DNA from 4 places in the Arthrobacter sp. KNU40 genome. Region 4 is predicted to be linked to each of the others. Evidence: riboswitches for the same ligand, from Rfam matches in the RefSeq annotation. Region 4 holds a riboswitch; each other region holds the start of a gene.
What was found. Region 4 has a riboswitch for thiamine pyrophosphate ahead of thiD (bifunctional hydroxymethylpyrimidine kinase/phosphomethylpyrimidine kinase). Riboswitches for the same ligand answer to the same signal wherever they lie in the genome.

Region 1: another riboswitch for thiamine pyrophosphate. It lies ahead of thiC (phosphomethylpyrimidine synthase ThiC); the one in region 4 lies ahead of thiD (bifunctional hydroxymethylpyrimidine kinase/phosphomethylpyrimidine kinase).
Region 2: another riboswitch for thiamine pyrophosphate. It lies ahead of thiO (glycine oxidase ThiO); the one in region 4 lies ahead of thiD (bifunctional hydroxymethylpyrimidine kinase/phosphomethylpyrimidine kinase).
Region 3: another riboswitch for thiamine pyrophosphate. It lies ahead of ACSKT0_RS22155 (ECF transporter S component); the one in region 4 lies ahead of thiD (bifunctional hydroxymethylpyrimidine kinase/phosphomethylpyrimidine kinase).

What each region holds. Positions count from the first base shown of each region.
Region 1 covers NZ_CP195850.1:3,438,005-3,441,437, forward strand. Annotated here, with positions in the region: gene ACSKT0_RS15990 (amidohydrolase family protein) at 1-1,023, opposite strand, end outside; TPP riboswitch at 1,116-1,223, shown strand; gene thiC (phosphomethylpyrimidine synthase ThiC) at 1,219-3,024, shown strand; gene ACSKT0_RS16000 (alpha/beta fold hydrolase) at 3,049-3,433, opposite strand, start outside.
Region 2 covers NZ_CP195850.1:3,784,651-3,788,083, reverse strand. Annotated here, with positions in the region: gene ACSKT0_RS17560 (RNB domain-containing ribonuclease) at 1-1,066, opposite strand, end outside; gene thiE (thiamine phosphate synthase) at 1,104-1,793, opposite strand; TPP riboswitch at 1,820-1,939, shown strand; gene thiO (glycine oxidase ThiO) at 1,931-3,235, shown strand; gene thiS (sulfur carrier protein ThiS) at 3,232-3,433, shown strand, end outside.
Region 3 covers NZ_CP195850.1:4,759,726-4,763,158, forward strand. Annotated here, with positions in the region: gene ACSKT0_RS22150 (ABC transporter ATP-binding protein) at 1-982, opposite strand, end outside; gene ACSKT0_RS22155 (ECF transporter S component) at 982-1,611, opposite strand; TPP riboswitch at 1,686-1,822, opposite strand; gene ACSKT0_RS22160 (NUDIX hydrolase) at 2,025-2,771, shown strand; gene ACSKT0_RS22165 (DUF4235 domain-containing protein) at 2,823-3,083, shown strand; gene mnhG (monovalent cation/H(+) antiporter subunit G) at 3,080-3,433, opposite strand, start outside.
Region 4 covers NZ_CP195850.1:3,283,662-3,287,094, forward strand. Annotated here, with positions in the region: gene rplU (50S ribosomal protein L21) at 1-102, opposite strand, end outside; gene thiD (bifunctional hydroxymethylpyrimidine kinase/phosphomethylpyrimidine kinase) at 524-2,044, opposite strand; TPP riboswitch at 2,036-2,132, opposite strand; gene ACSKT0_RS15125 (Rne/Rng family ribonuclease) at 2,279-3,433, opposite strand, start outside.

The sequences.
Region 1 (3,433 bases), 150 kb from region 4:
CGCGCGGGGATCGTTTGCGTAGAGCACGACGTCGGCACTGGCACCTTCGCTGATGGCGTCGGCCCCCAGCCACTCGCGTGCGGACCAGCAGGCGGCATCGAGGGCGGCGGCCGCCGGAAGGCCCGCGCGATGCAATTCCAGGATTTCCTCACCGATCCGGCCGTGCTTGATGACGCTGCCGGCATCTGTCCCGGCGTACACCCGCACTCCGGCGTCGAATGCCTCGGCGACGCGTTCATGCCTGCGCTCCCACAGCATGGTCATGTGGGCGGCGTATCGCGGGAACTTCGCTTCCGCCTGCTTCGAGATGTCCGGAAAGGTCGCAATGTTGATGAGGGTGGGGACAATCGGCAAATCCTGGTCCAACAGCCGGGGAATATGGTGCGGCAGGAGGCCGGTGGCGTGCTCGATGCAGTCGATGCCGGCGTCGAGCATGTCGTCGATAGTCCCTTCGGCGAAGCAATGGGCAGTTACCCTGGCTCCCTCGTCGTGTGCCGCGGCGACGGCGTCCTTGACGATGGCGGCCGGAAAGGACGGGCCGAGATCCCCGGCGGAGCGGTCGATCCAGTCCCCGACGATCTTGACCCAGCCGTCTCCGGACTGCGCCTGCTTGCGCACCGCCTCCGCCAGATCCTCCGGCTCGACTTCTTCGGCCAGCCCGGGGATATAACGGCGTTGCCTCGCGATATGCCTGCCCGCGCGGATGATTCTCGGCATGTCCGTGCGGCGCTGCAGCCACCGCGTGTCGCTTGCGGATCCGGCGTCGCGGATCAAGAGCGTCCCGGCGTCCCGGTCCGCCGTCGCCTGCAGGCGCGCAGTCTCGTCGTCGACGGCCCCGCCCTTGCCCAAGCCAACATGGCAGTGCGCATCGACAAGGCCGGGCAGCACCCATCCGGCCAGGACGACGTCCGGTGCGGCAGCAGGCCGCAGAAAGGTCAACCGTCCGTTGACCGACCAGAGGCCGCGACGTTCCTCCTCCGGCCCGGTGAGGACGGTGCCGCTGAATTCGATGATTTCCGCCATGATTCCACCCTAGACTCCGACGCCGTCGCCGGCCCCGTCACAGCTGTCCTGGTCACATCTGTCTCAGGAGCTCTCTGCTGTGGTAGCTTCGTCTACGACCACACGGGGGCCCTTGCAAGGGCTGAGATCAGGCTGACGCAGCCTGCGACCGTTGAACCTGTCCGGGTAATGCCGGCGAAGGAAGTGAGTAATCCTTTGAGCACCAAAGAATCACAGCTGAGCCCTATCCAAAACGGATCGCCGCAAGAGGTGACACAATCCCTCAAGTCGCATTCCCTCGCGTTCCTGGAGGATGCCGAGACGGGAATCCGGGTTCCGGTGACTGAAATCGCCCTGGAGCCGTCCCCCAACGGCGAGGCCAACACGCCTTTCCAGGTGTACCGGACTGCAGGGCCCGGGAGTGATCCTGTGGTCGGCCTCGAGCCGTTCCGGAGCGAGTGGATCGAAGCCCGCGGTGACACCGAGGCCTACAGCGGCCGCGAACGGAACCTGCTCGACGACGGCAAGTCGGCCGTGCGCCGCGGCGCCGCCTCCGCAGAGTGGAAGGGCGCACAACCGGTGCCCCGCCGCGCCGTCGACGGCAAGACCGTGACACAGATGCACTACGCCAAGCAGGGCATCGTGACGCCCGAAATGCAGTTCGTTGCACTTCGCGAAAACTGCGATGTGGAACTCGTCCGCAGCGAAGTCGCCGCCGGCCGGGCCATCATCCCCAACAACATCAACCACCCCGAATCCGAACCGATGATCATCGGCAAGGCCTTCTTGGTGAAGATCAATGCCAATATCGGCAACTCGGCTGTCACCAGCTCCATCGCCGAAGAAGTGGACAAGTTGCAGTGGGCCACGCAATGGGGCGCCGACACAGTGATGGACCTGTCCACGGGCGACGACATCCACACCACCCGCGAATGGATCATCCGCAACTCCCCCGTGCCGATCGGCACCGTGCCCATCTACCAGGCCCTCGAGAAGGTCAACGGCGAAGCCAACAAGCTCACGTGGGAGATCTTCCGCGACACCGTCATTGAACAGTGCGAGCAGGGCGTGGACTACATGACCATCCACGCCGGCGTGTTGCTGCGCTACGTTCCGCTGACAGCCAACCGCGTGACGGGCATCGTTTCCCGCGGCGGCTCCATCATGGCCGGCTGGTGCCTGGCCCACCACGAGGAAAACTTCCTCTACACGCACTTCGACGAACTCTGCGAAATATTCGCCAAGTACGACGTCGCGTTCTCGCTGGGTGACGGCTTGCGTCCGGGAGCGACGGCGGACGCCAACGACGCCGCGCAGTTCGCCGAGCTCGACACGCTCGGGGAGCTCACGAAGCGGGCGTGGAAGTACGACGTGCAGGTCATGGTGGAGGGCCCCGGGCACATCCCGTTCCACCTCGTCCGCGAGAACGTCGAGCGGCAGCAGGAGTTGTGCGACGGCGCACCGTTCTACACCCTCGGCCCGCTCGTGACCGACGTTGCACCGGGCTACGACCACATCACTTCGGCTATCGGCGCCACGGAGATCGCGCGCTACGGAACCGCGATGCTCTGCTACGTCACCCCGAAGGAACACTTGGGCCTGCCCAACAAGGACGACGTCAAGACGGGCGTGATCACCTACAAAATCGCCGCCCACGCAGCCGACCTTGCGAAGGGACACCCCGGCGCCCACGAACGCGACGATGCCCTGTCCAAGGCCCGCTTCGAGTTCCGCTGGCGTGACCAGTTTGCGCTGTCGTTGGATCCGGTCACGGCCGAAGCGTTCCACGACGAGACGCTCCCGGCGGAACCGGCCAAGACGGCGCATTTCTGCTCCATGTGCGGACCGAAATTCTGCTCCATGCGCATCAGCCAGGACATCCGCGACGAATACGGCTCGGCGGATTCCCAGGCGGCCATCGCGGAAATGTACAGCGGGATGCGCGAAAAGAGCGAGGAATTCCTGGCATCCGGCGGCAAGGTCTACTTGCCCGAGCTCGAGGTTCCCGCAGGAAAACGTTGAGCGACGTCGGAAAGCCTGAACTAATCAGGAAGCTTGCACTGATCCGGCGCGGCTGACATCCGCGATGAAGGACCGGATCATCCGGTCTCCTTCAACTGAATCATGAGGCCGGTGTCCTCCAGCCGCAACGCGGTGGAGGGCACCGGTTTCCTGCAAGTAGCCGGCGATCTCTTCGTAAAGGGGTTCCCAACCACCGGTCAGGACAAGTGTGGGGACACCGGGCACGATATGCAGGGGCGCTTCCCAAGGCGGGGCCTGGAGCCGCAGGCGTCGGGCGGTACGACGGGCCTCCGGGGTACTGAGAACGGCCGCCTCGGAGGAAAACGCCCTCCGGACGAATTCGCGTTGGTAATCGTCATCGCTGAGTTCGTGCCGGATCCGGAACAACGGCTCCATGAGTGCCCGGTAA
Region 2 (3,433 bases), 500 kb from region 4:
GGCGCAACGGCGCGGTGGTGTGGGCATAGGGTGCCCCGATGGCTGACTGCATGACGCTGCCCGGTACCTCGCCGTCGAAGGGTGTGTAGCCGGCACCACGGAAAAGCAGCCCTGCTGAATGGAGGATGGCCAGTTGCCGGGGGTCCTTGGCATCGAGGGTCCGCAGGTACGCTCCATAGCTCGTCCCCTCGGTCCAGGGCTTGCCGAGCGCCCCCGTTTGCCGTTTGAAATGGAGCAGCGAGCGCTCATCGGGGGCCGGCATGGTGCGCAAAATCCCCACTTTGCCATCGAGCATCAGCTGGGCGGCGGCCATCCCGGTCATGAGCGAAATCTGGGCGTTCCAGTCCTCAACCGGCAGCGAGGGGGCTGCGACGATCCTGTACCCCCCGCCGTCGGGCAGTTGGACGATTTCCTGTTCAGGCATGTTCAGGCTTGCGCCGCCGCGGCGGCGTTCGAGTTCCACCCGCTTGAGCCCGACCTCCTTGAGCAGCTGCAGGATGGGATCAGCCCTTCCGGAATCGATCTCCGCCTGCACACCCTTGTAGCTGAGTTTGGCGCGGCTGCGTACGCTTGCCCGACGCACGGAGACGGTGCGGAACTCTGCCTCGGCATCGAGTTCGAAGTCCCACACGAACGCGCCGCACGTCTGGCCGGCCAACAGGCTTCCGGCATGCTCGCTGATGATCTCGGGGTGCAGCGGTATGCGGCCGTCCGGGGCATAGTACGTTTGCCCGCGGTGGCGGGTCTCGGCGTCGAGCGCTCCTCCCGGGGGTACAAAGGAGGGCACATCGGAGATGGCGTAGAAAACCCTGTAACCATCGCCGGACCTGTCTATAAAGAGGGCCTGGTCGAGATCCGTGGAAGAAGCCGGGTCGATCGTGATGAATGGAACATCCGTGAAGTCCTGCGCCGGCAGGGCGTGTCCGGAAACCGCGGCTTCAGCGTCGCGCAGCGCTTCAGCGGGATAACCTGCGGGCAGCTCGAGTTCAGTCCGCAGCGCCGCCAGCGCTTCCGCAAGCTGGTTCGACGTTTCGCTGACATTCGGGGCTATCCGCTGGTGTGACACGAAAGTCAGGGTAACTCCAAAATCTCGCGGCGTCTCGCTAGGCCGCCGCTGCGTCCAGGGCAGCCAGGAGCGCCTGGGCAGCTGCCGTCGGATCCTGCGCTTCGGTGATTGCCCGCACCACCACGATGCGGCTGGCGCCGGCCCTAACTACCTCTTCCACGTTGCCGAGATCGATCCCGCCGATCGCAAACCAGGGGAGCACGACGCCCCCGACGGTCTCTTCGTCTGCCTGCTTCACCGCGTTGGCAGCGTACTTCACCAGATCGAGCCCGACGGCGGAGCGTCCCGGCTTCGTGGGGGTGGCCCACACCGGCCCGACGCAGAAGTAGTCCAGGCCGCTGCGGCCAGGCGACGCGGCGATGGCGGCGTCAATCTGTTCCGGCGTGTGCGTGGAGAGGCCGATGATGGTGGGGTCGTGGAGCAATTTCCGGGCAGAGCGCAGCGGAATGTCCTTTTGGCCGATATGGAACACCGGCGCGCCGGAGAGGGATGCTACGTCCGCGCGGTCGTTGACTGCCCAGAGACGGCCGTGACGATGGGCCACGGATTGCAGGATCTCCAGGAGTTCGAGTTCTTCCGCCGCTTCAATCGTCTTGTCGCGCAGCTGGATGATGTCCACGCCGCCTTCGAATGCGGCATCGACAAACTGCTCAAAATCACCCTGTGGTTTGCGGGCGTCGGTGCAGAGGTACAGGCGGGCGGTGGTGTGGACATCGTGCTGGGTCATGGAAACAGAGTAGTTCCTCTAAACTGGGCAGGTACCGCGGGAGCCGCGGCGGCAGTCACAATCGCCGCGCGGCTGAGAGGGCTTCAGCGCCGACCGCTTGACCTGATCCGGCTAATACCGGCGTAGGGAAGGACTCCATGGACGAAGTGAACAGCCAGCACGAACCCCTGCGCGCGGATGTCGCGGTGATCGGGGGCGGTGTCATTGGCCTCGGCATCGCGTGGGAAGCCCGCAGATCCGGCCGTTCGGTTGCCCTCATCGATCCCGCACCAGCCAGCGGCGCTACGTTCGCGGCGGCGGGAATGCTGGCGCCGGTCAGCGAATTGCACTACCAGGAAGAGGACCTCCTGGAGCTAATGCTCGAATCGTCGGTATTGTGGCCGGACTTCGAACGCAATGTGACCGGCTCGAGCATCGGCCGCAGCACGGGTTACCGTACGACGCCGACCCTCGCCGTCGGCGCGGACGCTGCGGACCGCCGGGCGCTCGCCGATCTCCGGGATGTCCAGCTGGCCAATGGCCTGGTGGTGGAATCCGTGCGGTTGCGCGAGGCGCGGGAGCGTGAGCCGCTGCTGAGCCCGCAGATTTCCTGCGCCTTCGACATCCCGGGCGACCACCAAGTGGATCCACGCCGGCTTTCGGCCGCGATTCTGGGCGCGCTGGCAGACCACCAGCCCGGCGATTCCAGCTGGATTCCGGGGGCCGATGACGGTTTTGCGATCCACGACACTGCGGCGGGCCTCCTGTGGGAGGACGGGCGCGTCGTCGGGGCCGTGCTCGGCTCAGGAATCGAAGTGCTCGCCACGGAAACAGTGGTAGCCAACGGACTGGATGCCGCCCGCTTGAACGGCCTGCCGGAGGGATTGTCACTCCCGCTGCGTCCGGTCTATGGCGACATACTGCGGTTGCGCGTCCCGGAGCACCTGCAACCCCTGGTCACCGCCACGGTCCGGGGAATGGTGCGCGGAGTGCCCGTCTATATCGTGCCCCGCGACGACGGGACGGTGGTGATCGGCGCGACGCAACGTGAAGACGGCTTGTCGGCGTCCGGGGGATCGGCCAACCCGGTGTCAGCCGGTGGTGTGTACCAATTGCTCCGCGACGCCCAGGTACTTGTCCCGGCTGTGGCCGAACTGGAACTTCTGGAAGCAACTGCCCGAGCGCGCCCGGGCACTCCGGACAATGCACCGCTGCTGGGCCGCGTGGAAGGTCGCGAAAGAACCGTGCCCGGCCTCATCGTGGCCAGCGGCTTCTTCCGCCACGGCGTACTCCTCACTCCGGCAGCGGCGAAGATCTGCGTCGGGCTCATGGACGGCACCGCGGATCCCCGGTGGAACAAATTCCGCCCGGACCGCTTCTCCCACCAGCTTTCAGCGGCACGGGCCTCAACAGACGGCCCATCGGCCGGTACCTCAAATCCCCTTCCGAAGGACCACGCATGAACATCAAATTGAACGGCGCAGACCACACACTGAGCGACGACGCGTCTGTCACCACCCTCGTCAGCCACGTCACCGGACGTGTTGTGGACTCCAGCGGCCAGGCGGCTGACGGACGCAAGATCGGCGTCGCCGTCGCACGCAATTCCGAAGTGGTCCCGCGCAGCCAGTGGGCTGCCACCGCGCTCGCAGAGGGCGACG
Region 3 (3,433 bases), 1.5 Mb from region 4:
CGGACTGCACAGGAAGGGGCGGGATGGTTTTGAACCCGCGGCGCCGTGGCCGTTCGCGGGACACCGCGAGCTCCTGCGTGGCGAGCAGCAGCTCCCCAGCGTTCCGGGGGCCGGCCCCCGAGCCATAGCCTGTTCCTGAACGTGGCCGGGTGGCCGGCACGTACCCGGGCACCCACACGCCCGCAGCAATGAGCATGTCCCTTGCTTGAGCCAGAACCGTGTCCGGATCGCCGTCCAGAAGCACCGCAGGCGTCGACCCTCCCGCGGACGAGGAGCTGCCCGGCTGGAGCACCACGATCCGGTCCACGAGGTCTTTCCAAACCGAGACCCGGTGCTCCACCACCACCAACGTGGCGCCGGTCTTGTCCAGGCAGCGGGCGACGGCATCGCGGACCTCCAGTACGCCAGCGGGGTCCAGGTTGGCGGTCGGCTCGTCCAGGAGGATCAAGCCGGGCCGCATCGCCAGGATGCCGGCGAGCGCAAGGCGCTGCTTCTGCCCGCCCGAGAGGGCCGAGGTCGGGTGGTCGAGCGCAAAGTTGCCGCTCGCACTATTCCGCAGCCCGACGTCGTCGAGCGCTTCATGGACCCGCGTCCAGATCTCTTCCCGCGGCACGCAAAGGTTCTCGGCGCCGAACGCGACGTCGTCGCCCAACCGGGAAAGCACCACCTGGGTTTCGGGGTCCTGTTGCATGAGTCCGGCACGGCCCCGCTGGGCCTTCGGCGAAACGCCGTCCACCAGCAACGAGCCGGTCTCGTCGGCGTCGTCACCTTCCTCGCCCAATACGCCCGCCAAGGCGTGCAGGAGCGTCGACTTGCCCGCGCCCGAGGGGCCGAGCAGGAGCACACGCTCGCCTGGGCGGATGTCCAGGTCGAGGGCGTGGATGGCCTGCGTGGTGCGGCCAGCGTGCCGCCAGCCCCAGCCTTGCGCGGAAATGGCGGCGGGTCGCACAGTAGCAGGGGTGCCGGAATCAGGACTGGGCATCAGGAAAAGACGGGCTCCGAGGCGGCCTTGCGGGACGCGAACGCGCTCAGGACACCGGTCTTGGCCAGGCCGCGGGTCGCGATCCAGGACAGGGCTCCGGCAATGACGGCACCGGAGATCGTGCAGAACACGATGTACGCGAGCTTGTCGACGGGTTCGTAGGCGATGTTCCAGCCCCACGGCAGGAAGGAGTCGTTCAAACCACAGAACAGGCCCGCGCCGGCACCGGCCAGCAGGGACACCGGCAGGTTGAACTTCTTGTACATGAAGGCCAGGAAGATGAGTTCCGCGCCGAGACCCTGGAGCAGGCCCGAGATCAGGACCGTGGTGCCGTACTGCGAACCCATGATGAGCTCACTGGTGGCGGCCACCGTCTCGCAGAAAATTGCCGCACCGGGCTTGCGGACGATGAGCATGCCCAGCACTGCCGGAATCATCCAGCCACCGGCGATCAGGCCGCTCAGCGGCGGGTAGCCGGCAGACATAGGCGTAGCAACCAGAGCCATCTGGTCCCATGCCCAGAAGATCACGCCACCGGCGATCGAGATCAGTGCCGCCACGACGATGTCCACGACGCGCCAGTTGTAACCAGGCTTGGTGAGGCCCGGCCTTGCAGAAATACCAGTCATTTTGTCCTCCTGAGGAACAGGAGGGGAAAGTGTTTCCGGTTGCCTGCGAGCGGCTTCCGCCGCGCCGGTCCGGACACTATGAGAACTCGACTCCCTTGCGCCGGTACTAGCCGGATCAGGTTCGAGGGTCTGCGGCTGTCCGCACTCTCAGCGCCCGTCATCCGTACCGCATTGCTGCGAGCCCGACGGCGGCGCTCCCCTGTCGTTATCAATCCACCCTTTTGGGCGTGGTTCAGTTTACACCTTGGCGGGGTTGCGGGCGCTGTGCTGGCCTACGCGGAACGGTCACACGACGGATTCTGCTGGATCACTCGCCGGCCGGACGCGGGCAGGGCCCGGAATGGCGCGGGCGGGCGCAGAAGCTGGGAGAATGATCCAGCAGAATGTGACGCAACGCGGGCAAAGGAGCGGTCTTGGCAGGCATTGACGAAGCGAACAGCACCACGGTGGCCGAACCTAGGCTCGCCGCGAGCGTGATCCTGGTCCGCGAGGCCCCCGTTCACACGGTTCAGTCAGACCCGGAGGTTCCGGCGGATGCCGGGCGCGGCCTGGAGGTGTTCGTGCAGCACCGCGTGACCACGATGGATTTCGCCGCGGGCATGGTCGTCTTCCCCGGGGGACGAGTGGACCAGGCGGACAGCTCCGGCTGGGACTTCGAGGACGACGTCGTCGAGCGGCACACCGCCGCATGGCACCGGAGCAGCATCGCCGTCGAGCCCGCTTCGGCCCGGTTCAACGCCGGCCGGGTGCTGGCGGCCGCACAGCGCGAGGTGTTCGAAGAGGCCGGGCTGAAGCTCGACGCCGCCACCCTCCGCCCGTGGGCCAACTGGGTCACCCCCGCAGACCAGCCCAAGCGCTTCGACACATACTTCTACCTTGCCTGCCCGCTTTCCGGTGCCGAACCAAGGCACCAAACCACGGAAGCGTCATCGTCCTTGTGGATGCCGGTCCGCGGGATCCTGGATGCCGAAGCCGCCGGAACCCTTAAGCTCATGCCGCCCACGTTGGCGCTGCTGGATGAGCTCCTCGCTCTCGGCACGGTGGAAGCGATACTGGCCGAGGACCGTGACATCGTGCCCGTCCGTCCAAAGCCTGGAGCTTTGGAGGAGTTCTTCCGGCTGAGGCGCCAATCCCCAACCGTTGCTCCGGAACTGCCCTGAAGTGGGGTTAGGCTGGGGACGGTCCTGTTTCCTCCCGCAAGGAGTCCCGGAATGAACCTCCTCATCAAGCTGCTCGGCACTGGCGTCAGCATCGGCGCAGGCTTTGTCGGCACCAAGATCGTCAATGCGTTGTGGGAAAAGTCGACCGGCAAGAAGCCTCCCAAGGGTCACGACGACATGGAGGCAAGCCTGCGCTCGGCGCTGACCTTTGCGCTGATTTCGGCGACCGTCAGCGCAGTCATCCAGGTTTTCGCAAGCCGCAGTACACAGCGCGCCATCTCGCGTTTCTCGAAGACGCAGGACATCGTCTAGGCTGACGGCCCGCCGTCCCGGCCGTTCGCCGCTGGGCTCCCGCCGTTCCCGGTGTGGGGCATTGCCGGTCCCGTTTCCTGAGCTTTCTCCGCTGCCCGTTGACCGGCAGCCCGCAGCACCACGGCCTCAAGTTCGTCTATGCTCAGCAACTCGCGGTGGAGGTGCTTGGTCCGGTAGCCTGCGCGGCCCACCATGTGTGCGGATACGGGCACGGTCAGCAGCTGGAAGATCCAGGCCACCGCCAGGATCGGCCACACCCACCATTCGCGCATCTGCAGCCCGATGGCCGCCAAGACGAGGAACAGCCCCAACACTTGCGGCTTGGTGGCCGCGTGCATGCGGCTCATGAG
Region 4 (3,433 bases):
AAGGGTGCTGCCGGCTCCACCGGGGACGCGGTTCAGGGTTACGTAGTCTCCAACGGAAACCTTTTCTTGGCGGCCGCCTGCGCGGACAATCGCGTACACCACTTGGGCACTCACTTCTCTCGACGTTTATTACTAAATTTGCGTGCGGAACCCCGATCCGAAAACGGGCCTGGTTCACGCTGTGCCTCAACGCCGTGGACTCCGGTACGGAATCCATGAGTCATCCCTCGAATAGTTCCAAATGGAAGGTAAGTTCCAAATGAACGGTTTCTAGGGGCATAACCCAAGTGTTGGCGTAAGCACCGAAGATCTAGATTACGCTAGTTTCGCCTTCGGCTGCAAATGAGGCCAGGTCCGGAGGCTGCCACGTGATGGCTGCCACAGACTGGCTATGTCGCCATCCGGTACCGTGCCCGTCCACCTTACCCTGCCTGCGGGGAAAAGCTCGGATCCTGACGCCGACACGCAGCAGCGCCCGCCGGAACAGGCGCTTCATCCGGCGCTTCCGCGCCAGGAACCGGGATCAGCCGTGCAACCTTGGAGCATCGAAGAACGCCGTTTCATACCGGCAGGATTGGGTGAAAGCCTCCATCATTGCCGTGCGCTCCCCTGGCGACGCGGCCTGCGCAGCGGCATCCGTGATGTCGATCGCCTTGCGGGTGGCCTCGGCGAATGCTTCGTCGGCGTACGTGCGCAGCCAGTCCGCGTAAGGGTGCTCGTCCGACGCTCCCGCCTGAATATAGCCAAGGTGGAGCTGCTGTCCCACTTCGGCGTACAACCAGTAGCAGGGAAGCACGGCGGCCAGCAGGACTGCATAGCTGCCCGACGCCGACGCGGCCAGCAAGTGGTCCACGTAGGCCTTGGTGACTGGACCCAGTTCTCCGCTTACCTGGCGTCCGCTGAGCCAATTCCGGTGCAGCTCGGACTCGACTTCAAGGCACATCTGCGAACCGCGGGCCCAGAACAGCTGTTCGGTTTCGCTGGGCGCGAGGGCGCTTGCCCGCGCCAGGACCCGGGAATAGCCGTTGAGGTAGATCGCATCCTGCGAGAGGTAATAGCTGAACTGCGCTTCGCTGAGGCCGCCGGTTTGCAAATGCCGGATGAAGTCCAGGCCATAAATGGCCGCGAGTTCCGTTTGGGCGGCGTCCCACATCCGGACGGCAAAGTCCCCCGGATGAAGGTCCTGCTGGAGCGCGTGGAAATGATGGATCGGCCCATTGCCCTTCCCCACTTCCAGCACCTCGGACTGGGTCAGCGCCCCCTGAAGCCAGGGCTTGACTACGCGCAAGGCAGACTCCCAATCGCCGAGCCGTGCCTTGGCCGTCGCCATGGCCGACGACAGGGAACATCCCGTGCCATGGCTGTTGCGGGTCTCCACGCGTTGACCGGCGAATTCCACCACGTCCTGGCTCAGGACTCCTTCGGTGTTGACCAGGGCGTCGGGGCAGCCCTCTCCCTGCAGATGGCCGCCCTTCACCAGGACGGTGTTTCCGCAGGCTGCAGCCAGGCGTTTGCCTTGCTCCAACGCTGATGCCCAGTCAATGGCAACAGGCTCGCCAAGCAGCATGGCCAATTCAGGAAGGTTGGGGGTCACCAGGTCAGCGAGGGGCAGAAGTTCCCGCAGCGCGGTTTCAGCGGACTCCGCCAGGAGCCGGTCGCCACTGGTCGCGATCATCACCGGATCCAGCACGACGACGGCGGGGCGCGCCTCGCCGAGCCAGCGACGGACTTCGTGGATGACGGCCGCGTCCCCGAGCATGCCGATTTTGACCGCATCGACGGTGATGTCGTCGCTAATCGCATCCAATTGCTGGCGCAGGAATTCCACGGGAGGCACATGGACGGCCGTGACGCCCTGCGTATTTTGTACCGTGAGCGCCGTGATCACGGCCATGCCATAGCCTCCGTTGGCCGCAATGCTCTTGAGGTCTGCCTGGATCCCGGCACCACCCGAAGGATCCGAGCCGGCAATGCTGAGGACCCTCGGGATAGCTCGCTGGATGGCCTTGAGCGGGTAGACGGCTGATTGCGCTGAAACAGTCATGCAAGACATCCCTTCGCCGGTGCTAACCGGACAGGTTCAACGGGTCTGGTCTCAGCCGGCTTGGTGCGCGGCACCCCGTGTCAGTCCCCTAGCTTAACCCGGATCACGCCTCGCCCGCTGAAATCGCCCTTTGCAACCGGATTCTCGGAGTCCGGTGAATTGGCCGGCAACGCCGAAGCCCCGGTGGTTTCCACAGGAGCGGAAACGGCCGGGGCTTCGGGCAGGAAACTGCGGTTAGAGTTCGGACTTGGGCACGCCGACCCCGAGGATGATCGGTTCCGCTGCCGCCGTCGACTTGGCTGGAGCAGCGTCCGTCGCCTTGGCCTCGTGCGCTGCCCCACCGGAGGCGGCCGCGGCAACCTCGTGGTGCTCAACGTTGGTGGCGTTGGCGGCACCCTGGGCCCGGCTGGCGCTGCGGTTGCGACGGCCTCGGCGTCCGCGCGAACCCGCTTCCGGGGATTCTCCGCTTGCAACGGCCGCGGGGGTCCCCGCGGGCGCTTCCTCGGCCTCAGTTGCCGTCGTCGCAGTGTCGGGAGCTTCTCCGAGGCCCGCGAATGCCTGTGCCAAGAGGTCCAGGCTCATGGCAGGTGCACCACTCGCTGGCTCCTCTTCGTGGTGGACGAAGGGCAACGCAACTTCCTCGCCGCCGAATCGCAGCACAGGCTTCGAACGTTCCTCGCTACTCGAAGCAGCAGCAGGAGCCTGGGCCGGGGGTGCCTGGACCGGGGTTGCTTCTGCTACGTGCCCGTCGGCGAGCAATTCCGCCGTGTGGTGGAGCTCGTCGTCGTGCAGGTGGGCTGCGTGGGCTGCCGCCGCGATGGTGGCAAGGGCTGCGCGGGTGGCCGCCTGGCGGTTCGGATCGGTGGATTCCACGCTGTGGACCGGCACAGGTGGGGTGATCGGGAGTTCGGCAGTTCCCTGACCGGTGCCCCTGCCGCGGCGACGCTTGCGCTGCTCGGGGCGGACGGTCGGCTGTGACTCCGTGCGTGGGTGGTGGTGTTCAGCTGCCACCACGTTGGCCCGACGGTGCTCCACAGGCTCGTCGTGCGTGACGATTCCCCGACCGGCGCAGGTTTCGCACTGCTCGCCGAAGACTTCCAGCAGGCCCGTGCCCATGCGCTTGCGCGTCATCTGGACCAAGCCAAGGGACGTCACTTCGGCGACCTGGTGCTTGGTGCGGTCCCGGCCGAGGCACTCGACCAAGCGGCGCAATACGAGATCGCGGTTGGATTCCAGGACCATGTCGATGAAGTCGATGACGATGATTCCGCCGATGTCGCGCAAGCGCAGCTGACGGACCACTTCCTCGGCAGCCTCAAGGTTGTTCTTGGTGACGGTTTCCTCGAGGTTGCCACCGCTGCCGGTGAACTTCCCGGTGTTGACGTCAAC